One region of the Roseibium sp. RKSG952 genome, then DNA from elsewhere that is predicted to be linked to it. Evidence: riboswitches for the same ligand, from Rfam matches in the RefSeq annotation. Region 1 holds a riboswitch; each other region holds the start of a gene.

Region 1 (8,511 bases):
CTCTCTTGCCTGATCCAATTGACCGGCAACGCGCAGTACTTCGGTGAAGTTCGTCAGGAAGTTACCATTCTCAGGCTGCAATCGCACGGCCTCACCAAGCGCTTTGACGGCGGGATCAAGCTGGCCGGTTTGAAATGCGATCAATCCCAGCATGTGATGCGCCGGTGCAAATTGCGGTGCTGCGCGAACGATCTCGGAGAACAGACCCACAGCAGGTTTGAGATGTCCCTTTTCATAGTGAGACATGCCCTGTGAGAACGCATCCTGCACCGAAAGCTGCTGCTGCCTTGCCATTAGTGTTACCTCATTCCTGCAGCGTTTTTGACCTGCAAAAGCGCATGTTTTTTTGGATCGACCAGCTACTCGTAGAGCATTCTTATAGCCCAGTCTATTGGCCAGATTTTCCGGATAACACCAAGTATCAAAACGATATGTAGTGTGTGGTATGTGCAATACCGCAAAATATTTGAAAGGTTTATACAAAAGTCACATTTGTGCCCAGCTTCGCAGCTAGCTAGCTAATTTACCTATAGTAAACAAATAAAATTCCGAGGGGGTTTTCGGAAAATGAAGAGTAGCGCAATAAAGCGCCCACACACTCGTGTGGCGCGCGGGGGTCGTATTGTGAAATGGAAAGGGCAAGTGGCGAGTGTTGCGCCGTCGCTGTTCCTTGTTTCGGCTTCTGTTGTGGCATTGTCGGTCGGGACTGCGCAATCGCAGGTCATTTCGACGACACAAAACACCCGAGCAGTTGTTTCCACCGATGTGGACACCACAATTACGGCAACCGGAGCGGTCAACCTGACCACAAGCGGCGGTCCCGCCGTTCTCATTGATACGGACTATTCCAGCACAGCGATCAACAACGGCACTATTTCGGGCCCTTCTTCGGCCAGCGCCACCGGATTCGGTGTACTTCTGGACGGGGATCTCAGCGCGACCGGTGAGATCATCAACAACGGCACGATAGCTATCAACGCCGGCAGCAGCACCTATGGGGCGGCATTTGGTTTCCTGATGGGCGGAGACTATAGCGGTGCATTTGTGAACACCGGCACCGTCACTGCAAATGCACAGGCCACCAGCAGCGGCAGCGCAAGCGCACTTGGCGCGCTGTTCACAAACGGCGTTGAATCGACAGGTTCAGTTTTCAACTCGGGCACAATTTCAGCCACCGCAAGCGCAGCTGGAACCAGCGATGTTTCTGCACTTGGGCTTGTGTTCGCCGGCGATGTCGGCACGAATATCGACAACAGCGGCACGATCAGCGCCACTGCTGAAAACGGCTCGACCCTCGAAGCCCGCACGATCCTGATTACCGGGGCGCTGAATGGCGATGTCAACAACTCGGGCACGCTGCAGGCCACAGCGACCAACAACGGCACCAATGCCGAGGCTATTGCCGTTGAAATTCAGGGCAACGCCAACGGCAACTTGATCAACAATGGCAACGTGCAGGCCGTTGCAACCGGGCAGACGACGGCCACGGCCTGGGCCTACCACCTGGAAAGCGATCTGAACGGAAGCTTCAACAATACCGGAACGATTACAGCAACGGCGACTGCGACCTCTGGCGAAGCTGATGCCGCAGGACTGTATGTAGAAGGCGACACGACCGGAAACGTGGTGAACAGCGGTTCAATCAACGTTCGCGCCAATGCAAGCTCATCGGCCACCGCCGCCGCTGTCTATCTGTCCGGTGATTTCAATGGCAGCTTTTCGAATACCGGCTCTATCTCGGTTGTCTCGAACTCAACCGACGATGAAGGCGTTGCCAATGGCCTCTACGTGAGCGGAGCCATGACCGGTAACATCGTCAACGGGGGCAGCATCGATATTCGGGCCGAGGGCGTTTCTTCGGCGACAGCAGCAGCCTTTGATATCCGTGGTGGCCTGACCGGTAACTTCGTCAACACCGGAACTGTAACCGTCAACGCCACAGACACCACTGATGACGAAGCCGAGGCCTATGCCCTGACCGTGCGTGGTGGCATGGATGGCGATATCTTTAACAGCGGCACCATTGCTGTCCGGGGCGACGGCTACTCATCGGCGACCGTCGCAGGATTCGAGATTCGCGGTGGACTGGAAGGCAACTTTCACAACACCGGTTCGATCACTGCCATTGCGACTGATGAAACCGAAGAAGCTGAAGCCTATGGCCTTTATGTCAGCGGCGGCATGACTGGCAATATCGTCAACTCCGGATCGGTTCAGGCCATCGGACATGCGTATTCCTCTGCGACCATTGCCGGCTTTTACATCACAAGCGGCCTGACCGGTGATTTCAACAATTCCGGTTCAGTGACCGCTATTGCCACAGATCAGACCGATTCCGCCGAAGCGTATGGCCTGTATGTCTCAAGCGGCGTGGACGGTAATGTCACCAACAGCGGGACGATCTCGGCTACGGCATTTGCCGAAGAGGATGGAGCTTATGCGTATGGCATATACTCATCCTCCGATGTGAATGGCGATTTCGTCAACACCGGCGCACTGATTTCACAGGCGACGGAAACCGCTGACTTTGCATCTGCTGCCGGATTCTACAGTGGCGGCGATATGACAGGGAATGTCGGCAACAGCGGTTCGGTGGTTGTGCGCGCGTTGGGACAGACTTCTGCCTCCGCCCGCGGCTTCCATTTCGGCGAGGGGCTGGACGGAGCCTTCTTTAATTCGGGCACCATCGACGTCAGATCGGTTAGCGCCGCTGCTCGGTCACGACCTGTTCCCCCTCCACCACCATTTGCAGTTGTCCCACCGGATGCAAGCGGCGTCTTCGTAGACGGCGGTGTCTCGAGCGATGTCATCAACACTGGTTCCGTCGCCGTGCGCCACGATGCAGTGACCGAGGCCAATGCCGCAGGCTTCTACATTGGTGAAGATCTTGATGGCAACTTCGTAAACCAGGGCTCCGTCTCTGTCACGGCCAACTCGAGCGATGACGAGGGCGTTGCCACCGGGTTGTATGTTGGCGGCGCAATGACCGGAAGCATCTTCAACTCCGGCAACGTCAACATTCGTGCGGATGGGGTATCGTCAGCTACGGCGATCGCATTCGATATACGCGATGGGTTGACAGGCGATTTCGTCAACACCGGAACGATTACGGTGCATGCACGCGATGTCGTGGATGATGAAGTCGAGGCTTTTGGGCTTCAAGTTCGCAATGGCATGACCGGAAACATCATCAACACTGGCACTGTCGATATTCGTGGCGAGGGTTATTCTTCGGTCACTGCGACAGCCTTTGAAATCAGTGGCGATCTCAACGGAACCTTCCGCAACAGCGGAACGATCAGTGCCGTCGCCATCGACCAGACGGATGAGGCTTATGCCTATGGTCTGTATGTCAGCGGCGAAATGGATGGTGATATCATCAACACCGGCACCATCTCGGTCCGAGGTGAGGGGAATTCTTCAGCAACCGTCGCGGGTATATACATCCGCAATGGCCTTGAAGGTAACTTTGTGAATTCCGGTTCAATCAGTGCAGTCGCGACTGACGAAACGGAAGAAGCAGAAGCCTACGGCCTGTATGTCAGAGGCGGCATGACCGGTAATATCGTCAACACCGGTTCGGTGAGCGCCCGAGGAGAGGGTTACTCATCTGCGACCGTCTATGGATTCTATATCCGCAGCGGACTTACCGGAGACTTCTTCAATTCCGGCTCCGTCAATGCCTTTGCACAGGACGAAACATCCTCGGCCGAAGCCTATGGCCTGTATGTCAGTGGCGGGTTCGAAGGCAACGCGATCAACAACGGCGTCATAACCGTGCAGGCGATCGCTGATGAATCCCAGGCCTATGCATATGGCATCTACTCATCCTCAACGCTGGATGGTGACTTTACCAATACCGGCACGATCTCGGCACAGGCAACTGCACCCGATTCCTTTGCTTCGGCAGCCGGTTTCTATGCCGGTGCGCTTGTAAGTGGGAACATCGCAAACAGCGGCACGATATCAGCGCAGGCGCAGGGTCTTGGCTCTGAAGCGCAAGCGTATGGCATCTACGCGAGCGGAGTAGACGGCAACGTTTCGAACAGCGGAGCAATCACGGTTAAGGCCGATGGTGAAACCTCTGCAACAGCAGGCGGTGTCTATATCAGCAACGCGTTAACGGGCAGCTTCACCAATGCGGGTTCGATCAACGTGACCTCCACGGATGCTACGGACGAGGCCGAAGGATATGGTCTCTATGTCGGGGACGATGTCGCGGGCGACATCACCAACAGCGGCTCCATCACTGTTTCTGCCAAGGGTGAAACAAGTGCGTCAGCTTATGCAGGCGCCATCCAGATCAGGGACGGCTTTGACAGCACGCTCTCGAACTCTGGCACCATCAGAACCACCAGTGTTTCAGATGCAGATGATGCTACCGCCCGTGGCGTCTATGTGCGTGGAAACACCGGGGGTCGCGTTGCGAACACCGGCAGCATCATGGTTCGGGCCGAAGGTGCCAAGAATGTCAGGGCGCAGTCGATCCTGCTCTATGATGAGGTCACCGCAGACATCTCCAACACAGGCACCATCAGCGCCGCTGCAGCAATAGCGAACGGCACTGACGATGCCGAAGCGCTGGCTGCGGGTATCTGGGTCGAGAATATGCAGGGCACGTTCTCAAACACCGGATCTATCTCGGCAAGCGCAACGGGTGGTCCCGCTGCGAATGCGTATGGTCTGTATTTCGAGAACTTTGACGGCGTGATTACGGATGTGGGAACCATCTCGGCCACTTCCGACGGCGGTGATGCTTATGCGATCTATCTGGGAACCGGCAAAGGTGTCCTGAACGTAGATACGAAAGACAACATCTCGGGCCGGATCCGTGTGGGTGATCACGATGTGAATCTGGACGCACAAGGGGGTAGCAAAGTTTTCAGCTTTGAGGACGCTGCACCAACTGTGGGAACATTCACCACCAAGATTTCGGATCAGGACTCTGCCTGGTTTGTCCAGAACGAAGGTGGGGCAGCTCCGGTATATGCTGTCGTTGACGGGACCGACGTTGCAACGCCGGGCGATGTCGTCGCCATGTTTGGCAGCGTAGTAGGCAGCAGCGGCAATGCGCTGCAGTTCCAGCAGGCCCCGCAGGTAACACAGGGTGTTTCGTTCAGAAATGCACCCGGTGCAACTTTCGGTGGGTTCCGACCGTTTGCAATGATCGACGCAGAATACCGCGAGTTCGAGAATGACCCTGACGTCAAAACCGATGTGAAGCTGTTCAACGGCAGTGCCGGACTTTCCGGCCAGACAGAAAACGGCATTGCACTGGCTTTTGGTATGGGCGTGTTCACGGCCGATGGTGATAGCCGCACGACCGACTTTGACACCACTGGCTTCTATCTGGATGCAGCGGTGGGTCGCCAGTTTGGCGCGTTCACGGTTGAGGCCGGGCTTGGTTACGGCTGGCTTTCGACTGATCGAACACGTCAGATCACGGGCAGCGCCGATGCAAAGGCAGATTATGACAGCACACTGCTGACTGCACATATCGGTGTTGAGCGCGCGTTCGATGTCAGCGACAAATTCGGGCTGATCGGTTTTGCAGACGCCAGATATACCAATCAGAAGGATGATGGTTACACGGAAACCGGCTCGGTCGCGAATGCCACGGTCGGAGACATCACAACCGAGGTGATTGAAGCCCGGTTGGGTGCCGAAGTTGAAAAGCAATTCAACAATGGCGGAGTTCTGTCAGGCCAGCTGAGCGGTGTACTGCGCCGAGGTCTGGGGGATTCGCAGGCCGATGTCACTGTCTTCTCATCAACTCAGAATGTGATCTTTGCATCGACAGATTTTACCGGTGCAAGCGTCGCAGTGGGTTATGAGAAAGATCTGGTTCAGGACATGCTGCTGGAGCTGAAGGCCGAACAGGAGATCGGCGACAATGCTCAGGGCCCGTTCCTGCGCGCCGGCCTTAAGTGGTCGTTCTAAAACAAAAATCTCTGCGGCACCTAACCGGTGCCGCAGAGACAAATTCCTGATGACAGCGCCCTCCTACCTAACGCTGTGTTTATGTAAATCGAAACATGGCTGAATAAGGGCTTGTCTCAGACGTGGTGCCTGAGCTAACCAAAGGTCACGCAGGGGAGTCCCACCGAGGGGACTGAGAGGCTGACGGGGCATTGCCCGGCGACGCGACCCTTTGAACCTGACCCAGTTGATACTGGCGTAGGAAGCTAGGGCGCGCAGGCCACGGATCCGGGCGGGCGCACTCCGAACAGAGGGCTGTACACCCTCTCGTTTCCCCAAGCCAAAACTCATCTGGTGTCTTTTTGAGTTGAACCGCTTGAGGAGCACCAACATGAATGTCCCCAACCCCAAAATCACCACAGGTGAACTGCCTGCTTCGCGTAAGATCTATGTGAATGGCACACTGCACCCTGACGTCCGCGTTCCAATGCGCGAGATTTCGGTCCACCCGACCGCGGGAGAGCCGCCGTTGCCGGTCTATGACAGCTCAGGTCCGTACACCGATCCGAACGTGATTACCGACATTCGACAAGGCCTGACCCCGTTGCGCCGCAAATGGATTGAGGCGCGCGGTGATGTCGAAGAGTATGACGGGCGCGAGATCAAGCCCGAGGATAACGGGTTTGTTGAAGGCGACCGCCTGACGCCCGAGTTTCCGGTGCGCCCGCGGCCTCTGCGCGCAACTGATGGCAAGGCGGTGACGCAGCTCGCCTACGCCCGCGCCGGGATCGTAACTCCCGAGATGGAGTTCATCGCCATTCGTGAGAACCAGCTGCGCGAGGCCATCGTCGAGCAACGCGAAGGCAATGACTGGGGGGCCAATATTCCGGATTACGTGACCCCGGAGTTTGTGCGGGATGAGGTCGCCGCAGGTCGCGCGATTATACCCGCCAACATCAACCACCCCGAAAGCGAACCGATGATCATCGGGCGCAATTTCCTGGTCAAGATCAACGCCAATATGGGCACGTCGGCTGTTACCTCCTCGATGGAAGAGGAAGTGGACAAGATGGTCTGGTCGATCCGCTGGGGCGCCGACACGGTCATGGACCTGTCCACAGGCCGCAATATCCACAACACCCGTGAATGGATTATCCGCAACTCACCGGTTCCGATCGGCACCGTGCCGCTCTATCAGGCGCTGGAAAAGGTGAACGGCATTGCCGAGGACCTGACATGGGAGGTGTTCCGTGACACGCTGATCGAGCAGGCCGAACAAGGCGTGGACTATTTCACCATCCATGCGGGCGTGCGCTTACACATGGTTCCGATGACCGTGAATCGGGTCACCGGAATTGTCTCGCGCGGCGGATCGATCATGGCCAAGTGGTGCCTGCATCATCACAAGGAAAGCTTCCTGTATGAGCATTTCGATGAGATTTGCGACATCTGCCGGGCCTATGATGTGTCGTTCAGCCTCGGTGATGGCCTGCGTCCGGGGTCGATTGCCGACGCCAATGACGAAGCACAGTTTGCCGAGCTTGAGACGCTGGGAGAGCTGACCCAGATCGCCTGGGCAAAGGACTGTCAGGTAATGATCGAAGGCCCCGGCCATGTGGCGATGCACAAGATCAAGGAGAACATGGACAAGCAACTGGAGTGCTGCCACGAGGCGCCTTTCTATACGCTCGGGCCCCTGACCACCGATATTGCACCCGGTTATGACCACATCACCAGTGGCATTGGCGCGGCGATGATCGGCTGGTTCGGTTGCGCGATGCTCTGTTACGTCACACCCAAGGAACATCTGGGGCTACCGGATCGGGATGATGTAAAAACCGGCGTCATCACCTACAAGATCGCCGCCCATGCGGCGGATCTGGCCAAGGGCCTGCCGGGCGCGCAGCGTCGCGACGACGCTCTGTCGCGGGCTCGTTTCGAATTCCGCTGGGAAGATCAGTTCAACCTGTCGCTGGATCCGGACACCGCGCGCGAATTCCACGACCAGACTCTGCCGAAACAAGCGCACAAGGTCGCTCATTTCTGTTCGATGTGCGGGCCGAAATTCTGCTCGATGCGGATCAGCCACGACATCCGGTCTGAGGCGCAGAAAGAAGGAATGGAAGCCATGGCCGCCAAGTTCCGGGAAGGTGGAGATCTTTACCTGCCTGTTGAAGACTGACCGATATGGCGAGACCGGTCCAACCGGTCTCGCATCCGTCTGAAATACGGACCTAGGAGATATTACATTGAACACCTAAATAGACCGCATCAGGCAAAAAACAGGGTTTACCAGTGACTAACGGACTGAGCGAGCAACACAGCAACGCCATAAAATATTGGGCAAAGCAGCATTCAATTATTCGAAAAGTGATCCTCTTCGGCAGCCGGGCTCGTGGTACGCATTCCGCAAACAGCGACTTTGATCTGGCAATACAAGTGTTCCCGGCCAGCCCGCATCATTATGCTCAGATGGCCTATATGGACTGGCATGACCGCCGCGTGGAAGATCTGGAAGCTGCGCTGAATCACAGGGTTCAGCTTGAGTGGTTTGCACCGGGGGCAGGACTGGCCATCGAAAGATCGATAAAA
Region 2 (8,511 bases), on a different contig from region 1:
GAACCGCCGGCTTGGCGGGGATGCCAGCCTGAACGCCCCGGTACGCGCCGAAGCAGATGCCGGCGAGTGGCAGGATTGGCTGGTCGACGAGGGCGATAGTCAGGAGACCATTCTCGCCAATCAGGAAGAACTCGATGTGCGCCGCAAGTTGCTCAGCAATGCGATGGATGTCCTGAACGAACGGGAACGGCGGATTTTCGAGGCCCGGCGCCTGTCCGAAGACCCCATGACACTTGAAGACCTGTCCGGTGAATTTGGTGTCAGCCGCGAACGTGTCCGCCAGATTGAAGTCCGGGCGTTCGAAAAAGTTCAAAAAGCTGTCCGGAACAGCGCCAAGGCGCTTGAAGCACCGGCGATGATGTAGAACATCCGGGCAATTCAGTTTTCTGCGAAAGGCGGTCCGGGTGACCGCCTTTTTCATATGCGCGCACCAAACTAACGCTGCGTCTTGAAGGCATTCAACAAGGCGCATAGGCTAATCCGGATTTCATCCGGAATAGTGTTATGCGGACGGTGCTCAGACGATTTTCTGGAAAGCGTTTCCTGATCGGGGTCGTGGCAACGGCCCTTCTCGCACTTCTGACGCTGTACCGCGTTGCGAATCCCGAGCTGTTGACCGCCATTCGCGAACTGACCTTTGATGCCTATCAACGGTTTGCGCCGCGGGAGTATCAACCGGTGCCGGTCCGGATCGTCGACATCGACGAAAACGCAATCGGGCAATATGGACAGTGGCCCTGGCCAAGAACACGGCTTGCCGAAGTTGTCCGCAATCTCGATGAACTGGGGGCTGCGGTCATCGCGTTTGATATTGTTTTCAGTGAACCCGACCGAACGTCTCCTGCCAGGCTGAGTGAAAACTTTCATTCCCATGATCTCAGCAGCGTCGTGCATCTTCTTGAAGCCTTGCCGGATCATGATCTCGTTTTTGCGGACATGATCTCGCAAGCCCCCGTCGTGCTGGGGTTCGCGCTGGTGCCCGATGTCAGCGGGGGAAAACCGTCCGTCAAGGCCGGCTTTGCCTTCGGCGGCGACAATCCTGCAAATGTCCTTCCGCCATTCCTGTCGGCCCTGCCCAACCTCCCGGTTCTCGAGGGGGCTGCGAGCGGAGTTGGCGGAATGTCTCTGGCCCATAGCGATATGGGTGGAATCGTGCGCAGAATCCCCTTGCTGTTCAGCGATGGATCACAGGTCTATCCAGGCCTCGCCACCGAGGCGCTCCGGGTCGCGCAAGGTGCAAGCGGCTTGCTCGTCCGCTCCACCGGAGCCAGCGGAGAAATCAGGGGCGCAATACCCGCGGTAACCGACGTAAAGGTTGGCGCATTCGAGATCCCGACCAACCGCCACGGTGAAATGTGGATCCATTTCGACGAGGACCGGCCAGACCGCTATGTGTCTGTCGCGGCCATCCTCGACCCTTCACAGCATGCCCGGGTCAGACCACTGGTCGAAGGTCATATCATATTCGTCGGCACCTCGGCCGCCGGACTTCTGGATATCCGGGCAACCCCCCTCGGCGAGGTCGTACCGGGCGTTTCCATCCATGCGCAGGCCGCCGAGCAAATGATCGGTGGGCACTTTATTGAGCGCCCCGACTGGGCCAATGGCGCGGAAATCCTTGGCACCTTCCTCCTCGGCGCCATCACGATCGCCGCTCTGCCGGTCCTCGGCGGGATCGCAACGGCCGCACTTGGCGGCATCCTGGTCATGCTGGTTGTCGGCGTGTCGATCTTTGCCTTTTCCGATTTCGGAATACTGATTGACCCGGTTTATCCAAGCCTGTCCGCGTTCATCATTTTCGCCTTCTCGACATTGTTGCTCTACATCTTCACGCTTAGAGAAAAACGTTTTGTCCGTCAGGCTTTTGGCCAATATCTCTCGCCGCACCTGGTTTCACAGCTCGAGAAGTCTCCCGAACAGCTGACACTTGGCGGCGAAATGCGCGACATGACCATCCTGTTCATGGACATCCGCGGCTTCACCCCAATCTCGGAACAGCTGACCCCCACCGAACTTGTCCGGTTCCTGAACGCTTTGCTTTCTCCTCTCTCCAATGCCATTCAGGCCGAAGACGGCACCATCGACAAGTATATCGGGGACAGCATCATGGCATTCTGGAACGCACCGCTTGCGATCCCGAACCACGCAGAACATGCCTGCCGCGCGGCATTGAAAATGCTGCGGGTTGTCGACCGGCTCAACGGAGAGGATAGCTTCGGCTTCAAGGCCCGCGCCCTGAAGACACAAACCGTACAGATCGGGATCGGTCTCAATTCGGGCGAAGCCTGTGTCGGCAATATGGGGTCAGACAACCGGTTCAACTATTCGGTCATCGGAGACGCCGTAAATGTCGCATCGAGGATCGAGTCCAGTTGCAAGGCCGTCGGTGCGGACCTTCTCGTGTCCGATGCCACCCGAGACGCTGCCCCGATGTTTGCCTATCTTGAGGCGGGGGAGATATCGCTCAAGGGCAAATCCCGGCCGGTCAAATTGTTTGCACTCGTTGGAGACGAGGTTTTCGCACAATCCGAGCCCTTCCGGACGCTTCAAGACTGTCATCTGGAGCTCATAGCGGCCGATACCGAAGGCAGCCCGGAAGCCGCTCTCAGGAAACTCTGGCCATGCCGCCGGGCTGCGCCCCGAAAACTCGCGGCATTTTACGATCGTTTCGAGGAGCGTCTCCGCGAAAACGCAAAAAGGCCAGCAGATCCGGACCGGTCGGAACCCGGACAAAGCGCCGCCCGCTAATCCCGTTGTCAGGATCTCGCGGGCAGCACCCGTTCAAGGCTCAGGCCTTAGCGGATTTCGACCGCATATGTGTCGACCGGCACGACTTCATCAATCAAGCCGTTTTCATGCATGAACTCGGCGAACCGCTGATAGCGGCCCTCATCGAGTGCGGCCGGGCGCTTGGCAAACCGCGGCAAGGTATCGACCCAGGCGCGGCTGTTCAGCTCGTCGTTGAGGTTCGGATAGGCCTCGATGAACGCGTTCCAGGCTTCGTCCGGATGATTGGTCAGATAAATCGTCGCCGCTTCGATTGCCGCCATGAACTTGGCATAGCGCGGATCATCGACCTTGTCCTTGTGAACCACATAGATCAGTTCGTCGAAGATCGGCACACCGTTTTCTTCCGGATAAAATGCCTTACCTTCCTTGCCTTCGATCTCGATCTGCGTCAGTTCGAAATTCCGGTAGGCCCCGATCACGGCATCGACCTGACCGGACATGAGCGAGGGAGACAGGGCGAAGTTGACATTGATCAGCTCAACGTCATTCACCGACAGGCCGACGGACTTCAGCATCTGCGACAGCATGGCGTCTTCAAAACCGGAGACGGAAAAGCCGATCTTCTTGCCTTTGAGATCAGACAGTTCCTTGATCGGACCGTCCTTCAACACGATCAGGGAGTTGAGCGGCGTCTCCACCAAGGTGCCGATGCGGGCAACCGGCAAGCCTTCATTGATCTGCGCATGCAGGGTCGGCTGGTAGGAAACCGCGATATCCCCCTGTCCGGCGGCGACAAGCTTCGGCGGCATTGCCGGATCAGCCGGCTCGATAAATTCGACTTCAATCCCCTCGGCTTCAAAGAAGCCCTTGGCTTGCGCGGTGATCAAGGGGGCATGATCCGGGTTGGTAAACCAGTCCAGCAGGACGGTCAGCTTTTCCGCAGCCTGAGCCGATGCGGATAGTCCGACGGTCAATGCGGCTGCGCACAACGCGCCGAGCAGGCGTTTTTTCATCAGTATCCTCCAAATGGATTTGGGCAGATCAATCCTCGACCTGCCAGGGAACTAGAAAACGTGTGAGATGGTCGACCAGAAAGCGCAGGATCAGCACCATGATGGCCAACAGAATGAGCGCTGCAAACATGACGTCGGTCTGCATGCGTGCGTTGCTCTGAAGCATGATGAAGGCAAGCCCGCCCTTGGCCCCGACCCATTCACCAACAATGGCGCCAATCGGTGCAAAGACTGCGGCAATGCGCATGCCGGAGGCAAGGGCCGGAAGCCCGGCGGGGATCCGGAAGTACAACAGCTCCTTCCAGCGCGGCAAACGGTAGAGCCGGGCAAGGTCCGTGAGACCGGGATCGGCCCGGCGCAAGCCGTCATAGAAGGTCGAGGTCACCGCGAAAAAGATGACCAGCACCGCCATCACGATCTTGGATGCGAGACCGAAGCCAAGCCACAAGACCAAAATCGGAGCAATTGCAAAAACCGGCAACGCCTGGGTGACCAACACGGCAGGCAGGAGTCCCCTGCGGAAAAGCGGAAACAACCACATCATGATTGCCAAAACAGTGCCGGCTGTCACGCCGCAGATAAATCCCAAAACGGTTTCAAAGGCCGTGATGGACGCATGATGCAAAAGAAAACCGCTTTGAGAAAGGAACGCATCCGCTACACGCATGGGACCGGGAAGCATGAATGGTGGGAGCGCGAAAATCCGGACCACGGCTTCCCAGATGCCGATTGCAAGCGCGAGCCCCAAGCCGACCCTCACCAATCGCAATATGACCTGGCGCAATGCGTTTTGTGAAAACGGAATGCGGCCTGCCTGATCGGTGCCAAGACTGGCGTTCAGTTTCAACACGCTGGATCCCCCCGCGCTGGCCCCGACTGGCTCAGCGTTCGATATTGGAGATCCGGGAAAGGCTAAAGGCTTCCGTCCCTTCGCCGGCATGACCCGGATCAGGTTCTAAGGGTTCGGCTATGAGCCATCTCAGTTCCGCTGCGGAACACCCCTCGGACCGGGGCAAACCATGCCCCGGTGTTTCATGAATTGCAAGTCATTCCTATTGAGGCTGCCATGCAGCGACCGCCTGTTCAACAAGCTCGGTGCCCGTCGGTCCTTTTTCCAAGGTCAGGATTCCGCGTTTGCCCGTATCGAACAGCATCGGGATGTCGATCCAGCCGCGGTCACTGAGGAGCCCCATGTTGCGTTCGCGCTCGCTCGCCAGACTGGAAAGGGCGATCCAGAAATAGCCTTCCGAGACCTTGACCGATGCTCCGAGCAGGGCATCTCCGCGCGCTTCTTCCGTCGGCTTCATCACCAGCCCCGGGACATTCACGACATCACCGGAGGAGAAGTTTTCCGGGAAATCATACCGGATTTCGACCAGGTGGCTCGCTGGCAAAGAGCTGTCGTCATTCGGCTTGATGCGAAGATTGACACTCAGATCGCGTTCAGGGATGCGGATAGCGGCGGCCAGGACCTCTTGCGAACGGCCCTGGATATCGGTTTCACTTTCCAGCGACCAGACAACCTCGCCATTCGATGCTGTTCCCGAACCGTTTGCCTGTTCGCCTTCCTCATAGAGGATCGACCGCTGTGACCCCAAAAGGGCTGGCGTTTCCGTTGCACCTGAAAGAGCCTGTGTCGGATCATCAATTGTGCTCGGGCTGGTCAGGGCCGCGATTTGCGCATCCGGTGCTTGCGGCACCCTGTCTTCGGTCGCAGGTGCCTGTGCCGCAGATGCCGTATCAGGCTCGACCGCAGCTTCAAGATCCTGCGGCGTAATCAGCGTGGTCGTGACAGTGCGCGCATCGGGGGCGGCCGCAGGCTCCCCATTTGCATCCAGAAGCCTGTCGGCGTTCTTGGCGGGTTCGGGGGCCGCAGGTGCCGTTGGCGTTGGTGATGGCGCTACGGAGGCTGTCTCGGCGGGCTCTGCAGGCTCAACACTGTCGGCAGTGTCAGGAGCCATTGCAACGGTTTGCTGGTCATCGCCAAAAATCAGCGCGGCAATCACGGCGCGCTGCAGGTACACCACACCCAAAATGCCGATGCCAACCAGAATGACGACCATGATCAGGAAAAGCGACACAATCGAGCGGCCACTGCTTTGACCGATCGAGCCGGAAGCCGGTTTTGTCTGCTTTTTCCTTTGGGCCCCAGGCGTCACGCCCGGGATCTTGCCGGCCTTTTTTTCCGCACTTGCTGTGCCGGCACTTTCGTTTGCCGCGCCGGTCTTGCTATTTGCAGGGTCCGATTTGGGCGTCGGCTTGGCGGCTGTAAGAACGGGTTCCTTGCGCTCACCCTTTGCGCCAGCTGCCGCAGCCGCCATATCCTGTTTGCTCGACTCGGCCGCCTTGTGGGTGGCCGTTCCAAGCTTTTGCGCAGCTTCAATGGTGTCCTTCAGCGGCGAAGGTGCTTTTTTAGGCGGCTGGACCTGTGACTGTGGAGCCGCCGCTTGCGGCTGAGCCGGTTTGGATACAGCAGGCTCGGGCGCAGAGGACTTCTCCGGGCCGGACTTTTGCGGTGCTGCTGGCTGAGCAGCCGCTTTTTGTGCAGCATCCGTTTTTTGGGGGGCCGCAGCCTCAACTTTCGGGCTTGGATCCTGCTTCGCGGGAGCCTGTTTGTTCTGCTTTGGATCTGCAGGTTGTTTGGGCGCTGCAGCAGCCTTGGCCTGTTCGGCTTGGGCTTTTTGCTGTGGTTCCGCTGCCGGTTTCGGGGCGGGTCCGGCCGCCGGCTTCTCGGCAGGGTGTTTGGGAGCGCTAGGCCCGGCCTTGGCCGCTGCCGGAGCGGAGCCCGGCTTCACCGCTTGCGCGGCTGGTTTCCCTGAAGCGGCTTCCTGAGGCTTCTGCGGCTTTCCTTCGCCAGCCTGCGCATCCGGTTTGGGGCGCGGCGCTTGGGGTTCAGCGGCCTTCGCCGGGGCCGGCTTTCCCGGTTCGGCCGTTGGCTGCTTAGGCTCGGCTGGTGTTGCCGCAGCCTTTGGAGCGTTGGCAGGAGCCTGCGGTTTCGCCTCGGCTTTCGGCTCCGGTTTGGCAGCGTGTGCTGGAGCCGGCGCCTGCTCCGCAGGTTTGGGCGCGGGATCCGGCGCAGCCGGTTTGGCGCTGGCCGGCGAATTTTGTTTTGTAGCTTGAGGCTCGGCCTTCGGCTGAGGGGCAGCCTCTTTGGGGGGCGGGGCCGCTTCAGCTTTCGGCTGTTCGGTTTTGGGCTGTTCGGCTTCCGATGCGGCCGGTTTGGAGACCGGGGCCAGTCCAAGCACCTCGCGCGCTGCTTCGGCTTCTACCTTGCGAATGGCCTCTTCAAGGCGCAGCTGCTCCGCAGTAATCTCGCTTGGGGACAGGGGCGGTTCGTAGGCCTTGAGCTGATTTACAATCGCATTTCGGGCTCTCGTGTAAACGCTGCGGCGCGCGGCACCGTTGTTTTCGGGGAGCGCCGAAATCGTTTTTTTCAAGATCGTGTAATAGTCAGCCATCGTCCTGCCTGTCGGCCATTTGCCGGGTGAATAGTTGCCCCGCTAAAGAATTATATCAAGACGCGCTAAGATCGAACCCCTCATGGTTCTGATTAGCTTGTTCCCGGACCGGATTTTGTCTACCCGGGCCGGAGGCTCCGCATCCAAACATCTCGCTACATCAGCAAGCAGCTGTGACCGTGCGGGGGGCTGAACCACAGCCCCCAACCCGGGCCTGCAGCTCTTGCTGCTGCAAGCAATCCTCTAAAGGCTTAATCCTGAAAAGGATTCTGGACGAGGATCGTATCGTCACGTTCCGGACTTGTCGACAGCAAGGCGACAGGCGCCCCGATCAATTCCTCAACCCGGCGCACATACTTGATGGCCTGAGCCGGCAAATCGACCCAGGACCGCGCGCCTTCAGTGGATTCTTTCCACCCCGGCATGGTTTCGTAGATCGGAACAACCCGCTCCTGCGCGCCTTGCGAAGCAGGCAGATAATCGATTCGCTCGCCGTCCAGTTCATAGCCAACGCAGATCTTGATCTCGTCGAGGCCATCAAGAACATCAAGCTTGGTGAGAGCGATGCCGTTGATACCGGAGGTGCACACGGTCTGACGCACCAGAACAGCATCAAACCATCCGCACCGGCGGCGGCGGCCGGTAACGGTTCCGAATTCGTGACCGCGGGTCCCGAGGAATTCGCCGACCTCATTGTCCTGCTCGGTCGGGAAAGGACCCTCGCCGACACGCGTTGTGTAGGCCTTGGTGATCCCGAGAACATAGCCGACAGAACCCGGCCCGAGACCACAGCCTGTCGCCGCCTGCCCGGCCACGGTGTTGGACGACGTCACGAACGGATAGGTACCGTGATCGATGTCGAGCAAGGCGCCTTGGGCACCTTCAAACAGGATCCGCTTGCCTGCGCGGCGTTGATCGTCCAGCAGTTTCCAGACCGTGTCGACAAACGGCAAGACCTGATCGGCAACGCTTGCCAGCTCGTCATAGATCGCCTGTGCGGAGATTTCATCCTGGCCCAGACCACGGCGCAGCGCATTGTGATGCACCAGCATCCGGTCGATCTTGCCCGGCAACGTGGTCAGATTCTTCAGATCCATCAAGCGGATTGCGCGACGTCCGACCTTGTCCTCGTAAGCCGGGCCAATGCCCCGCTTTGTCGTGCCGATCCTGGTACCGGTGTTTGAGCTTTCTCGCAAGGCGTCGAGTTCACGGTGCAAAGACAGGATCAGCGTCGCGTTTTCGGCAATGCGAAGCGTTTCCGCAGTCACGACAACACCCTGTTCCCCGAGGCGGGTGATCTCTTCGACAAG
Region 3 (8,511 bases), on a different contig from region 1:
TCGATAGTGCTGATTTCGATTGGGCGCGCGAAGTCGCAGATCGTTATCCGGATCTGCCGCTCTATCTTCAGCCCGGAAATCCGAACAGCGATCCAACGGAACCCATCGACCTGGGTGAAACGACAGGACGATTGGAATGGCTAATCGACACAACACTGAACGCACGATGGTTCAGACCCCGTATTCTTCCCCAGCTGCATGTACTTGTCTGGGGCAATAAGCGCGGCGTCTGAGCAAAGGAGAAACACATGAGTGACAGCATCTACAGCAATCTCACCCAGCTGGGCGGCGCAACGCAAATGCCTGCCAGCCCCGAAGAGGCCGAGCTGGAGCGTGTCCAGAACCCGCAGGCGGACGTGGACTACAACGTTCGCTTTACGGCACCCGAATTTACCTCTCTCTGCCCGATGACGGGACAACCCGACTTTGCACATCTGGTGATCGACTATGTACCGGGTGAGTGGCTGGTTGAAAGCAAATCACTGAAACTGTTCCTGGGTTCATTCCGGAACCACGGTGCATTTCACGAGGATTGCACAATCTCGATCGCACGGCGTTTGACGGAGTTCCTCGAACCCCGCTGGCTGCGTATTGGCGGATACTGGTATCCGCGCGGGGGCATTCCGATTGATGTGTTCTGGCAAACCGGTGCGATGCCCGAAGGCGTCTGGATTCCCGATCAGGGAGTGCCACCGTATCGCGGGCGCGGCTGAGCTGATGATGCGGGCGAGGCAATCGAGCGCTGCGCCCGCATATTTGACTATGACACAGAAAGCCGGATAGATCGCGATATGGCTCAGCACCCTGTTTTCTGGACGTTTCGTCGGTGCCCTTATGCGATGAGGGCGCGCCTCGCGCTGGTCAGCGCGGGTGTAAAGGTCGAGCTGCGTGAGATCCTGCTGCGGGACAAACCACAGGCTTTTCTTGATACTTCAGCGTCTGGGACAGTGCCCGCTCTTCGAACCAATGACCAGGTTCTGGATGAGAGTCTGGACATCATGATCTGGGCTTTGGAACAGAGCGACCCCCAACAGTTGCTCGATATGCCGAAGGAAGGTTGGGAGCTGATCTCAACCAATGACGGCCCGTTCAAGAATGCACTGGATCACACCAAATACGCCACGCGATATCCCGATCTGGACGAAGAGGTTGAGCGGCAAAAGGCGGCCACCTATCTGACCGTCCTTGACCAAAAACTGGATGGGCAGGCGTGGCTGTTCGGAGATCGACCAACGATTGCAGATCTGGCAATGCTGCCATTCGTGCGCCAGTTTGCAAATATTGACCGTGTGTGGTTTGACGCTCAGCCTTGGCCCAACCTTATCAGATGGCTGGACCAATTTCTGACTAGCGACACTTTCGGGCAAATCATGCACAAATACGCCCCTTGGTCAGAAGATGATGTGCCGATTTGGTTCGGAACCTCAGACGCTGTCTCCGACCTATAACTGCCGCAACTGCGAACCGGTTTTGAACACAATCACCGGACCTGTGATTGCTGTGATTGTTTCACCGGTATTTATCGGATGGTAAGTCGCGCGGGGTGGTCGTGCGCCATCATCGATGTCGCGTTGCACCCAATCCCGCTCCTCCATCATTCGCAAGGACTGTGAGAGGGCGCGATCAGTGATCGTCAGCAGGTTTCGCCTGATCTCGTTAAAGTGGCTCAGTTCATGAAGGGTCGCCAGAACGGGCAACGTCCATGAGCGCCGAAGCAGATCCTGATTATCTTCGCTGGTCGCAGACAGGATCTGATTGGCGAACCGGGCTGCCACTGCACCACGCTGTGTCAGTCGAAATTCCGGTCGCAACGGATGGCCGTAGCCCGGGTTTCGCTCAAGCAATCCAATTTGGATGAGATGATCTACACTCTGAGAGAATGACGTACGGCCCGCGCCGGTTGCAGCCAACAATGGCGCCTGCCGCCCAGGGACACCTTCGTGAAGATTGGAAAGAATGGGCAGGGCCCACGCCCGCGAAGTGATGTTGACAAGTGCATCAATGTACATAAAGTATAGTTACTATATTTTACCTTAAAAGGAAAGATGATGCCGCTCATTTCCCTGGAAGAAACCATAACAATTGCGCTGTCGGTTAAGGATCGTCACGCCAGCGCCGATTGGTACGAGAGCATGCTTGGCTTCAAAACGCTTTATCATGCAGATGAGGCAGGTTGGTCAGAGCTAGAAACCCTGACCAAGGGCGTAACCCTTGGGCTTGGTGAGCACACCAAACCCGCGCCCGGAAACTGCGTCCCTGTATTCGGCATCGCCGACCTAGACAGCGCAAGGCAAAAGCTAGAACAGGCTGATGTTCAGTTTGACGGCCCAACAGATGTAGTCGAAGGCATGGTCAAGACGGCGACATTCTATGACCCCGACGGCAACGCCTTCATGCTTGCCCAAGATTTGACGGGCGGGTCCTGAGGAATTGTAGACCCAAGGATCGTTGCCGAAGTTGCGGCAACGGTCTGCAATTAATGTCAGATATGAGCAATTTGTGAGCGCTACCTTTCGGTTCGTGCACCCTGGGTGACGCGATTATAGTTGTAATCGGGTCTCCATCCTCCTAATCACAGCTTCACCTCGGGGTGCGTGGCCTGCCGCGCTGAGATGCCTATCAGGCGAACCCGTTGAACCTGAACCGGCTAGAACCGGCGGAGGGAAAGGTGACGGTTTCATCCATCCTTACCCTCTCGCCGCAATGGAGGATGATATGAAACATCTGCTGATTGCTGCGGGATTACTGAGTGCAACTTCGGCTATTGCCGCCGACAAACCTCAGCTGACCGTATACACCTATGACAGCTTTGTCTCGGACTGGGGTCCGGGTCCGCAGGTCGAAGAAGCTTTTGAAGCGGTCTGCAATTGCGATCTGAATCTTGTTGGCGTTGAAGATGGCGCCGCCCTGCTGTCACGTATCCGGCTTGAGGGCGAAAACTCGGAAGCTGACGTGGTGCTGGGACTGGATACCAGTCTGATCAATGCAGCCAAGGAAACCGGTCTGTTTGCACCCAGTTCCGTTACAGCTGACTACGCGCTGCCGATTGAATGGACCGACGACGTTTTTGCGCCCTACGACTGGGGCTATTTCGCATTTGTTCACAACGCCGATTACTCGGCCCCAGCGAATTTCCGTGAATTGGCGAACAGCGAGACAAAGATCATCATTCAGGATCCACGTTCTTCCACACCCGGCCTTGGTCTGTTGTTGTGGGTGAAGGCGGCCTATGGCGACGAGGCACCCGAAATCTGGGCTGGTCTTGCAGACAATATCGTAACAGTCACCAAAGGGTGGTCCGAGGCCTATGGCCTGTTCCTCGAAGGTGAATCGGATATGGTCCTCAGCTATACCACCTCTCCGGCCTATCACCTGATCGCTGAAGAAGACGCTTCGAAATCGGCAGCTGTCTTTGACGAAGGCAATTACATGCAGGTTGAAGTGGCAGGGAAACTCGCCGGGACTGATCAGCCGGAACTGGCGGATCAATTCCTGGAATTCATGGTTTCGGATGCGTTCCAGCAGATCATTCCTACAACCAACTGGATGTACCCGGCAGTGACCCCGGCAGCTGGGTTGCCCGAAGGGTTTGAAACCCTGACCATTCCGGAAAAGGCTCTGCTCTTTTCACCCGATGAAGCCGCCGACGTGCGGGATCAGGCACTTGCAGAATGGTTGAGCGCGCTCAGCCAGTAAGCCCATTGCCGGGTATCGGCGCGGCTGCCCTGGTCGCCGCGCTGATACTGGGCACACTGGCCGCAGTCACCCTGCGTGCCGAAGCAGGCGGTGGATTTGGTCCGGCCGACTGGGCTGCCCTGCGTTTTACACTTACTCAAGCGATACTTTCCGCGCTGTTCAGTATTGGATTGGCGGTTCCGGTTGCACGAGCACTCGCCCGGCGACGGTTTCCCGGGCGTCGCGCGCTGATTGCGCTGCTTGGCGCGCCGTTCATTCTTCCCGTTATTGTTGCGATAATCGGATTGCTGCAGGTCTTTGGTCGGGCCGGCTGGATCTCTGATATATTGGGTTATTTTGGCTTCGCACCCATTCGTATCTACGGCCTGCATGGCGTGGTATTGGCCCATGTATTCTTCAATTTGCCCCTTGCCACGCGCCTCATCCTGCAGGGATGGCAAGAAATTCCGGCCGAGCGATTTCGCCTCGCTGCTCAGTTAGGCTGCAACGGAGTGGCCATGTTCCGGTTGATCGAGTTGCCGATGCTGAAACGGATTTTACCGGGCGTGCTTGCGGTAATCTTCGCCATTTGCCTAACCAGTTTTGCTGTTGCGCTGACTCTGGGTGGCGGGCCCCGTGCGACCACAATCGAACTCGCGATCTATCAAGCCTTTACCTATGACTTTGACCTCGGCCGTGCTGCACTGTTGTCGGCGCTACAACTGGCCCTGACTGCCGCTGCAGCTTTGGCCGCCCTAAGGTTTTCTCACAGGGACGGCTTCGGCACCGGGCTGGATCGCCCCATCCGCCGGTGGGACGGCGGCGCGCCCATTGCCGATGCCTTATGGATCATCGCAGCGGCCGCGTTCCTGCTGCTTCCTTTGGCATCTGTTGTGATTTCAGGTTTTGCTGGTCTCTTCGAAACGCCAGCTTTGGTGTTCCGCGCCGCATTGACCTCGGTCATGGTGGCGGCCGCGAGTACTGCAATCTTGCTGCTGCTGGCGCTGCCCATGGCCACTGCTGTCGCGACAGGGCGATATGGAATTGTTGAGCTCAGTGGCATCCTCGGGCTGGCCGCATCACCGCTGGTGATCGGTACCGGATTATTCATTTTGGTCAGGCCTGTGGCCAACCCGACAGCGCTTGCGCTTCCGGTGACGGCACTGGTCAACGCAGTTATGGCTCTGCCCTTCGCATTGCGCATTCTTGTCCCGGCCGCGCGCGATGTGGTGTCGCGACACGGCCGACTGGCGCTTTCCCTCGATATGACCAACATGACCTTCTTTGTCCGCATTCTGCTTCCTCGAATGCGCGCGCAGATCGGTTTTGCAGCCGGGCTGGCCGCAGCCCTTTCGATGGGAGATCTCGGTGTGATCGCACTGTTCGCAGACGCCCAGATAGCAACGCTGCCTTTACAGATTTACCGCCTGATGGGAGCTTATCAAATGCAAGCCGCCGCCGGAGGGGCGCTGCTATTGCTGCTGTTGTCCATGTCGGCGTTCTGGATATTGGATCGCGGAGGACGCTGGCATGCTGAAGCTTAGTGATTGCGTCATTGAAAATGGCAATTTCACCCTGCACGCCGATCTTTGCATCGAACCCGGGGCGAGCGTTGCAATCATTGGCCCATCAGGTGCAGGTAAATCGACATTGCTGGAAACCATTGCCGGTTTTCGTTCCCTAACTCAGGGTCAAATATTCTGGCAGGGTACCGAGATAACAGATCTGCCACCGGGCAAGCGTCCGCTGGCAATGCTATTTCAGGACGGCAACCTGTTCCCTCATTTGACCGCTGAGCAGAATATCGCTTTGGGGGTGCGCCCAAATGGACGACTGAGCCCTGACGAACAAGGTGAGGTCCAAACAGCCCTGGAACGTGTAAGTCTGGCAGGAATGAGCACTCGCAAACCTGCAGAGCTATCTGGCGGGCAGCAAAGTCGGGTGGCTTTGGCTCGAGTGCTTGTTCAAAGGCGCCAGGTGCTTTTGCTGGATGAGCCGTTCGCTGCACTTGGTCCTGCTTTGAAAGCCGAAATGCTGGATTTAGTTGCTGATTTGATTGAGGGGACTGGCACAACTCTGTTGATGATCAGTCACGATCCGCAGGACGCGCGCCGCATTACCGATCAGACAATACTCGTTGCCGAAGGTCAGGCCCATTCGCCGGTTGAAACGACAGAGTTGCTTGACAACCCACCACCCAGCTTGCGCAGCTACCTGGGATAGTCGCTTCGGCACGAGGCGATTTGCCAGATGTCAGGCCTGCACATTGTCAGAGCTTTCTGTGCTGCATCATGCACTCTCAGAGTACTTAGGGGTAGATAAAGCCCGTCAGGGGCATGAACCAAAGGTTCACATGCCCCTGACAATGGAAGGCCGTTTCGCATCTAACGCAACGCGTCAGAAGTAGCGCAACCAGATGTATACGTTCGCGATCATCAGGGTCAGGATCATGATCGGGAAAGCGATTTTGGCGAACGCGATAAAGCCGATGGGCTGCTTTGCTTTCTCAGCAAAAGCTGCAACCGTGAGGTTCGCACTCGCGCCCAGCAAGGTACCGTTGCCACCCAGACAAGCCCCAAGCGCCAATGACCACCACAGCGGTTCAATCGCGTCTTCTCCACCAAACGTGTCGGCTGTGGACTCGATCAGCGGAATCATGGTCGCCACGAAAGGAATATTGTCGAGGATCGCCGACAGGATACCTGAGGCCCAGAAGATGAAGAACGCGGTCCACATCATATCGCCCTGTGTCAACTCCAGCACTTTCTCACCGAAGAACGCCAGCAGACCTACATGCTCAACGCCGGCAACGATGACAAAGAGACCACCGAAGAAGAAGATCGTGACCCATTCGACTTCGCCAAAGATATGGTGCACGGATTCCGACTGCTCTTCGCCGTGCTGGTGACCATAGGCCAGTAGCATCAACAAGCCCGCACCGGCCAATGCGGAGGTACCAGGTTGAATGCCATACCCATGCCCCAACGTGAAACCGAGCAACACCAGCGCCAGAACAGACAGCGACTTGATCATCAGACCTACATCCGTGATCGCTTCGGATTCATTGAAGCCCATAATCCGCTCGCTGGCAGATTTCGGAATGCTGGCAAGCTCCTTGCGGTTCATCAGGTAGATAATTCCCGTAAGGACCACCAGACAGATCGCCGAAATCGGTGCCAGATTCACAACAAACTCATTGAAGCTGAGGCCTGCGGCAGAGCCGATGATAATATTCGGCGGGTCACCGATCAGGGTTGCTGTGCCCCCGACATTCGAAGCCAGAATTTCAGCAATAAAAAACGGGAAGACGCGCGTTTCCAAAGCTTCGGTGATCAGCAAGGTAATCGGGGCAATAAGCAAGACGGTTGTCACGTTATCCAGCAATGCTGAAAACACGGCCGTGATCAGCGTCAACATGATCAGAATACCGGTAGGATTGGCCTTGACCGACTTTGCGGCCTTGATCGCCACGAACTGAAACAGTCCGCATTTGCTGGTGATACCCACAATGACCATCATGCCAATCAGAAGGGCCAGCGTATTGGAGTCGACCCCGGCCACCGCCTGTTCCTGATTGATGATCCCGAACAGTACCATCAGCGATGCGCCCAGCATTGCCAGAATGGCTCGGTTCACTTTTTCGGTTATCAGAACGGCGTAGACCAGGATCAGGATACCGGTCGCGACCCAAAGGGGATCAATGCCCAATAGTTGTGGAACGGAGAACGCAGCCTCTCCGTGTGACGTAGAATGCTCAGCCAAGATTTTTGTCCGGTTCTTTGGTGGTTAGCTTAGTGCGCGATCCAGAAGTGAGTTTGCACTCACCGTGCCCACAAAACGCTTTGTTTCAGGCTCGACAAGGATCACGTGCCGCTTGAATTTGTAGATCAGAAAAATGCCTTCCATCACCGGCGTGTCCGGTGCGGCCACTGGGATGTTGGTTGGTCTCGACATGTTGTCGCGCACCTTTTCTGTCTTCAACCGCTCCAGCTGCTGATCGAAGTCATCCCGTGTGAGGTTCATGAAGCTGAGAGACTCGATTGGCACCCGCGACGCATCATCGTTCAGGCCAATTGTTGCCGCTTTGGGCAGGATCAGCTTTAGAAGTGTCGGTGCTGTGAATACACCGACATATGTGCCGTCATCTTCTACCACCGGCAAAAACCGCGCACGGCTGTCCCTGATAATGTTAAAGGCGGTGGCAATGCTCTCATCCGGATGGATGGTTCGCTGAACTTCAGTCGGCACCATTACGTCATAGCAGGTCAGGCCCATGGGTATCCTCTGTCTTCGTATGGCTGCCCGGCGGTCTGCCAATTGGGTGGCCTCATCTGACTTCGCGTTTGTGAGGCAAACCAGAAAAGCCGAATCGAATTTTTTCTGACGGTGGTGTCTTTTCACTGCCACGCAGGATTGGCCAGCCTTTTTGCGAAATTGTTTGTCGGCGTGTCGGTTTTTCTGTTGCGTTGGTCGACATTCACAACACATTCAGCAGGTTTCTCTCCAACCTGCGGCCTCTGCCTAACCAAGATCCGCTGACACAAAAAAAAACGCCCCCGATCAGATCGGAGGCGTTTCCAATTTCTCGAAGGTGTCGGGCTTAGCCGCGCTCTTCGATGATCTCAACCAGATGCGGGATCTTGTTGACCATGCCGCGAACCGAAGGGGTATCTTCCAGCTCACGGGTTTTGTGCATCTTGTTCAGGCCCAGACCGATCAGGGTTGCGCGCTGTTCAGCGGGGCGACGGATCGGAGAACCGATCTGCTTGACGACGATGGTTTTTGCCATGGTTCGCTCTCCTTACGCTTCTGCTTCAGCAGCAGCCGGTGCTTCGT
Region 4 (4,770 bases), on a different contig from region 1:
GAAGCCAGTCATCGTTTTTGGGTGTGACTTCCATTACCGAATAGAACTTCATGGGGCGATACCTTTGCTGGCAAACGGTTTGTGCCTCCCTCTGGCAAAGATAGTCATTCACTGAATGCTGCGCGAATTGATCTGGATGATTTTTAAAGAAGTTGAAACCGGTATCTAGGGAAAACCCAAACCGGCACCGGTTGAAATTCTGAAGTTCCCCGCAGCGAAAGCGCTGCGGGGAACAGCCGTGGTCTTCTATCCGGCTTTGGCCGGTTCCGTCACGGGCATGTAGCGATCTCCGCCGGTGCGGTACTTTTGTGCCATCGCTTCCATGCCCTCTTTCTGGGCTTCGGTCCTGATGTCGTGGGAGATCCGCATGGAGCAGAATTTCGGCCCGCACATGGAGCAGAAATGGGCCACCTTATGTGCTTCCTTCGGCAGGGTCTGGTCGTGAAAATCGCGCGCGGTTTCCGGATCGAGCGCCAGGTTGAACTGATCTTCCCAACGAAACTCGAAACGCGCCCGTGACAGTGCGTCGTCACGCGCCTGTGCTCCCGGCAGTCCTTTGGCGAGGTCGGCGGCATGGGCTGCGATCTTGTATGTGATCACGCCGGTCTTGACGTCTTCGCGATCCGGCAGACCGAGATGTTCTTTCGGCGTGACATAACACAGCATGGCGCAGCCATACCAGCCGATCATCGCAGCCCCTATGGCGCTGGTGATGTGATCGTAACCAGGTGCGATATCGGTCGTCAGCGGGCCCAGGGTATAGAACGGGGCCTCGTGGCAGCACTCAAGCTGCTTGTCCATGTTTTCCTTGATCTTGTGCATGGCGACGTGGCCCGGCCCCTCGATCATCACCTGACAGTCCTTGGCCCACGCAATCTTGGTGAGTTCGCCAAGGGTTTCCAGTTCGGCAAACTGGGCTTCGTCATTGGCATCGGCAATGGACCCCGGCCTCAGGCCGTCGCCCAAAGAAAAGCTGACATCATAGGCGCGGCAAATGTCGCAGATCTCGTCGAACCGCTCGTAAAGAAAGCTCTCCCTGTGGTGGTGCAGACACCATTTGGCAATGATCGAGCCGCCGCGCGACACGATCCCGGTTACCCGCTTGACCGTCATCGGAACCATGTGCAAGCGCACGCCTGCGTGAATGGTGAAGTAGTCGACGCCCTGTTCGGCCTGTTCGATCAGCGTGTCGCGGAATACGTCCCAGGTCAGGTCCTCGGCGATGCCCTTGACCTTCTCCAGCGCCTGATAGATCGGTACGGTGCCAATCGGCACCGGCGAATTGCGCAGGATCCATTCCCGTGTGTTGTGAATGTTGCGGCCGGTCGACAGATCCATCACCGTGTCGGCACCCCAGCGGGTTGCCCAGACCATCTTTTCGACCTCTTCCTCCATGGATGAGGTGACGGCAGAGGTACCGATATTGGCATTGATCTTGACCCGGAAGTTCCGGCCGATGATCATCGGCTCCAGTTCCGGGTGGTTGATGTTGGCGGGCAGGATTGCGCGGCCTGCCGCGATTTCCTGGCGGACAAATTCAGGCGTGACGATATCGGACAAGTTGGCACCGAACGCTTCGCCGTCGCGTTCGCTGGCCACGGCTTCGCGCTTCAGGTTCTCGCGGATGGCCACGAACTCCATTTCCGGCGTGATCATCCCGGCCCTGGCATAAGCGAGCTGGGTGACAGCCTCCCTCGATACCGCTTTCAGGGGCGCGCGTTTTGCAGGGAATTCTGGGACCAGATGGTCGCCCCGGGCAAAGCCGTTGTCTTCGGGCCTGGTTTCGCGGCCCTCATAACTTTCCGTGTCGCCACGCCGGGCAATCCAGTCCGAGCGCAAGGCAGGCAGGCCATTGCGTATAACCGGCACAAATTCCGGATCGGTGTAGGGGCCCGAGCTGTCATAGACCGGAAGCGGCGGTTCGCCGGCGGTCGGATGGGTCGAGATTTCGCGCATGGGCACGCGCACACCGTCATGAAGTGTGCCGTCGACAAAAATCTTTTTCGAAGCGGGAAGGGGGCCTGTTGTGATGGCCGGGACCTTTGACGGGTCCGGGGAAGGAAAATGTGACGTCATGCCGGTGCTCCTCAAGCTGCTGGCTTAAAAAGACACAGCGGACATTTGGCACGGGAAACTGACGGGGCCCCAAGATGATACTTGCGACATGAAACAACCAGACGGACAAACCGTCAGGCTCGGGACCGGGCTTCCTACGCCAGTATCAACTGGGTCAGGTTCAAAGGGTCGCTTCACCGGACATCCGTCCTGTTAGCCTCTCAGTCCCCTAAACGGCGGGACTCCCCTGCAACGCCCCTAGGGTAAGGGCTCGGCGGCTCATCTTCAAGGGTGCTGGAGCTGGTTATGCACGCATTGGTATTTGCGTCCTGCCGCCATGACACAGGAACAGCGGGATTTCTAATGAACTTGCAGATCGAAAATCTCCTGCGCGCAAAACCGGTGAGCTCTATTTAGAAGTGCTGAACGATGTAAGCAGGTCAATCTGAAGCGCTCATTTTTTGGGAAGCCCTTCAAGGCGGACTGTGCCTTGAAAAGCTTACTTTGCGATTTTTGCACAAGGGCTTGAGCGTCAAGGGCGCTGCGCACCGCCAGGCGGTTTTCCGCCGGTTCGCACGGCGTCCAGTTTCTCGAATGATGTCCCGCATCGTCCTTTGAAACTCTCCTGGCCGAACCGGCGGAGAACCAGGTCAAAAAGGTCAATAATTCGAGCGGTTGGTATTACGCCAGAACGTCGCGCTGCCACGATTCTGCAGTCGTGACCTGATGCACCAGCCGGGGCAGGGTGATGCCGAGTGTTGCGGCATGTGCGCCTTTGCTCGTAGCGCCGAATACGTCTGACAGGACCGTTGTATGAAAACCGAGTTCGGATGCGTGGCGCGCCGTTGAGTCTCCCGACAAGTCGGCGAAGGCACCTGCCAGAACCACATGTTCGATGCCGGATTTACTCAGTTGCGTTGCAAGTGTTCCGTCAAAAAACGCGCTCAGGCTTTGTCTTTGGTGTGTCAAAGGACTTTCCCCGTGCCAAAAGGCTGCAGATGTGGTCGCTTCGGCATCGGCTTTCTCAAGAAGGTCGAACAACCGCTTTACGCCGGGGACAAGGTCCCTTGCAGGCCGGCTCCCCCCGAAATCGCTGAAGATGACCGGCATGCCCCGGTGTCTGGCAAAATCCATGATCTGCTTTATCTTGCGGATCAGGCCATCCTGGTCCGCCAGATACGCCGGAATTGCATCGACCATGATCACTGCGGTCTTTCCGGACGGATACTGGCGGTAAGAATCTGTCTTGCGGCGGAGAATGGCCGCATTCATTCGGTTCAGGGCTGCGCTAAGCATGTGCGGGCTCTCTTTCTTCCAGAGCGGCTTCCAGCTCGCCGAGGCTCAATATCTGGTGGCCGAGTTGTTTGTAGGAATGATCGACGGCAGCGGCCTGATCCGCATGCGTCCACGTCGCGACGCACTCCGGCATGAGGGTCACGTGATATCCCAGATCGACCGCGCTGCGGGCGGTGGATTCGATGCATGTGTTTGCAAGCATACCGACGATGATCAGGTGGGTGATGCCGCGTTCCTGAAGCAGGTCCTGGAGGTCCGTGCCGATGAAACCGCTTGAGCAAGCGTGCTCGCTCGCAATGATATCTCCGTCCTTCGGGCGGAAATCCTTATGGAACCGGCCGCCAAACCCGCGTGCGCTGAACATTCTGAACACGCCCTGAAGGTACTGCGAGGGATGCAGGTATTTGCGGTCCGGGCGCTTGCCGCCCCGGTACCTTTCATGGGGGGCAAAGACCACCTGAATACCGCGGGAGCGGACCAAACGCAGGGTTTGGCCCATCTTCTCTTGAAGGCGCGTCTCCCTGGTGACTTGCCGCAACATCGGCCAGGCTTTTCCAAAGGGGGAGAGAAAGTCATTCAACGGGTCGACAACGAGGCATGCGGTCTTTGCGATTGAATAGGTCATCATGCGCGGGTCCTGATTGATTGCTGCAGGGCATTCCGATGGGTCCGGAGATCGGTTTATCTGACTTCAAAATATGTAGCAAGGTATTTTTGAACAGTGTAATGGATTAAGCCTGAGGGGACGGGTGCCGATCCGGATTGGCTGCAGCAGTGCAGGCATGAGGCAAGAAGGCGAGGCCTTTTTAAGGAAACCGGGCGCAAAGGGACTTCAAGAAAACCGTGGACCTGGAAACCGGACCGGAATTACAGAGGCATCTGCATCTTGCTGTTGGCGGAGGAACAGTCCGGATGCGTTTGCGATGGAAATCACCAAGAGGGGATGTGATGACGACGGATTGGCGCGACGTGGATACGACTTACTGCGGGGTCGGCGCTTGCGCCGATATTCTTTCCGACCGCTGGTCGATTCTGATTTTGCGAGACATTCTGGCAGGCGTGACGCGGTTCAGAGAACTTCAGGGACATATCGGCATTTCGCCAGCCGGATTGTCGAAACGGCTGAAGCAACTGGCTGAGGCCGGTATTGTCGTCACCAAAGACTATCAGGAGCCGGGCCAGCGCAAGCACGCCGAGTATCAGATCACGGAGCGTGGATACGGTTTGGTTCCGGCCATCGTATCATTCGGGCAGTTCGGGTATGATCACCTGGTTCCGCCTGAAGTGTCACCGTTCCGCTATGTCGACCGGAACACAGGTCAAGCCGTTCGCGTGGAATTGGTTCGTGAGGATGGGCAAGTGATAAAGCTGGAGGATTTGCAACTCGATATATCGGAGGACGCGATCAAGCCCGGGTTT

Evidence for each region. A riboswitch is a leader RNA that binds a small molecule or an ion and turns the genes downstream of it on or off. The one in region 1 is predicted to bind thiamine pyrophosphate.
Region 2: it holds a riboswitch for thiamine pyrophosphate, as region 1 does, so the genes downstream of both, E1297_RS18905 (ABC transporter permease) here and thiC (phosphomethylpyrimidine synthase ThiC) in region 1, are expected to answer to the same signal.
Region 3: it holds a riboswitch for thiamine pyrophosphate, as region 1 does, so the genes downstream of both, thiB (thiamine ABC transporter substrate binding subunit) here and thiC (phosphomethylpyrimidine synthase ThiC) in region 1, are expected to answer to the same signal.
Region 4: it holds a riboswitch for thiamine pyrophosphate, as region 1 does, so the genes downstream of both, thiC (phosphomethylpyrimidine synthase ThiC) here and thiC (phosphomethylpyrimidine synthase ThiC) in region 1, are expected to answer to the same signal.

Annotation. Positions count from the first base shown of each region.
Region 1 covers NZ_SMMF01000959.1:239,315-247,825, reverse strand. Annotated here, with positions in the region: gene E1297_RS41120 (tetratricopeptide repeat-containing sulfotransferase family protein) at 1-294, opposite strand, end outside; gene E1297_RS41115 (hypothetical protein) at 643-5,940, shown strand; TPP riboswitch at 6,082-6,201, shown strand; gene thiC (phosphomethylpyrimidine synthase ThiC) at 6,311-8,101, shown strand; gene E1297_RS41105 (nucleotidyltransferase domain-containing protein) at 8,215-8,511, shown strand, end outside.
Region 2 covers NZ_SMMF01000911.1:41,395-49,905, reverse strand. Annotated here, with positions in the region: gene rpoH (RNA polymerase sigma factor RpoH) at 1-364, shown strand, start outside; gene E1297_RS18915 (CHASE2 domain-containing protein) at 505-2,748, shown strand; gene E1297_RS18910 (ABC transporter substrate-binding protein) at 2,796-3,743, opposite strand; gene E1297_RS18905 (ABC transporter permease) at 3,772-4,425, opposite strand; TPP riboswitch at 4,652-4,756, opposite strand; gene E1297_RS18900 (hypothetical protein) at 4,796-7,201, opposite strand; gene E1297_RS18895 (adenylosuccinate synthase) at 7,453-8,511, opposite strand, start outside.
Region 3 covers NZ_SMMF01000960.1:19,144-27,654, reverse strand. Annotated here, with positions in the region: gene queE (7-carboxy-7-deazaguanine synthase QueE) at 1-233, shown strand, start outside; gene queF (preQ(1) synthase) at 249-713, shown strand; gene E1297_RS41330 (glutathione S-transferase) at 792-1,448, shown strand; gene E1297_RS41325 (helix-turn-helix domain-containing protein) at 1,443-1,910, opposite strand; gene E1297_RS41320 (VOC family protein) at 2,049-2,426, shown strand; TPP riboswitch at 2,577-2,683, shown strand; gene thiB (thiamine ABC transporter substrate binding subunit) at 2,716-3,696, shown strand; gene E1297_RS41310 (thiamine/thiamine pyrophosphate ABC transporter permease ThiP) at 3,672-5,219, shown strand; gene E1297_RS41305 (ATP-binding cassette domain-containing protein) at 5,206-5,898, shown strand; gene E1297_RS41300 (sodium:proton antiporter) at 6,073-7,437, opposite strand; gene E1297_RS41295 (HPP family protein) at 7,462-7,950, opposite strand; gene rpmD (50S ribosomal protein L30) at 8,276-8,464, opposite strand; gene rpsE (30S ribosomal protein S5) at 8,477-8,511, opposite strand, start outside.
Region 4 covers NZ_SMMF01000715.1:171-4,940, reverse strand. Annotated here, with positions in the region: gene E1297_RS04595 (DUF1330 domain-containing protein) at 1-52, opposite strand, end outside; gene thiC (phosphomethylpyrimidine synthase ThiC) at 247-2,076, opposite strand; TPP riboswitch at 2,206-2,306, opposite strand; gene E1297_RS04585 (cysteine hydrolase family protein) at 2,737-3,351, opposite strand; gene E1297_RS04580 (cysteine hydrolase family protein) at 3,344-3,979, opposite strand; gene E1297_RS04575 (helix-turn-helix domain-containing protein) at 4,300-4,770, shown strand, end outside.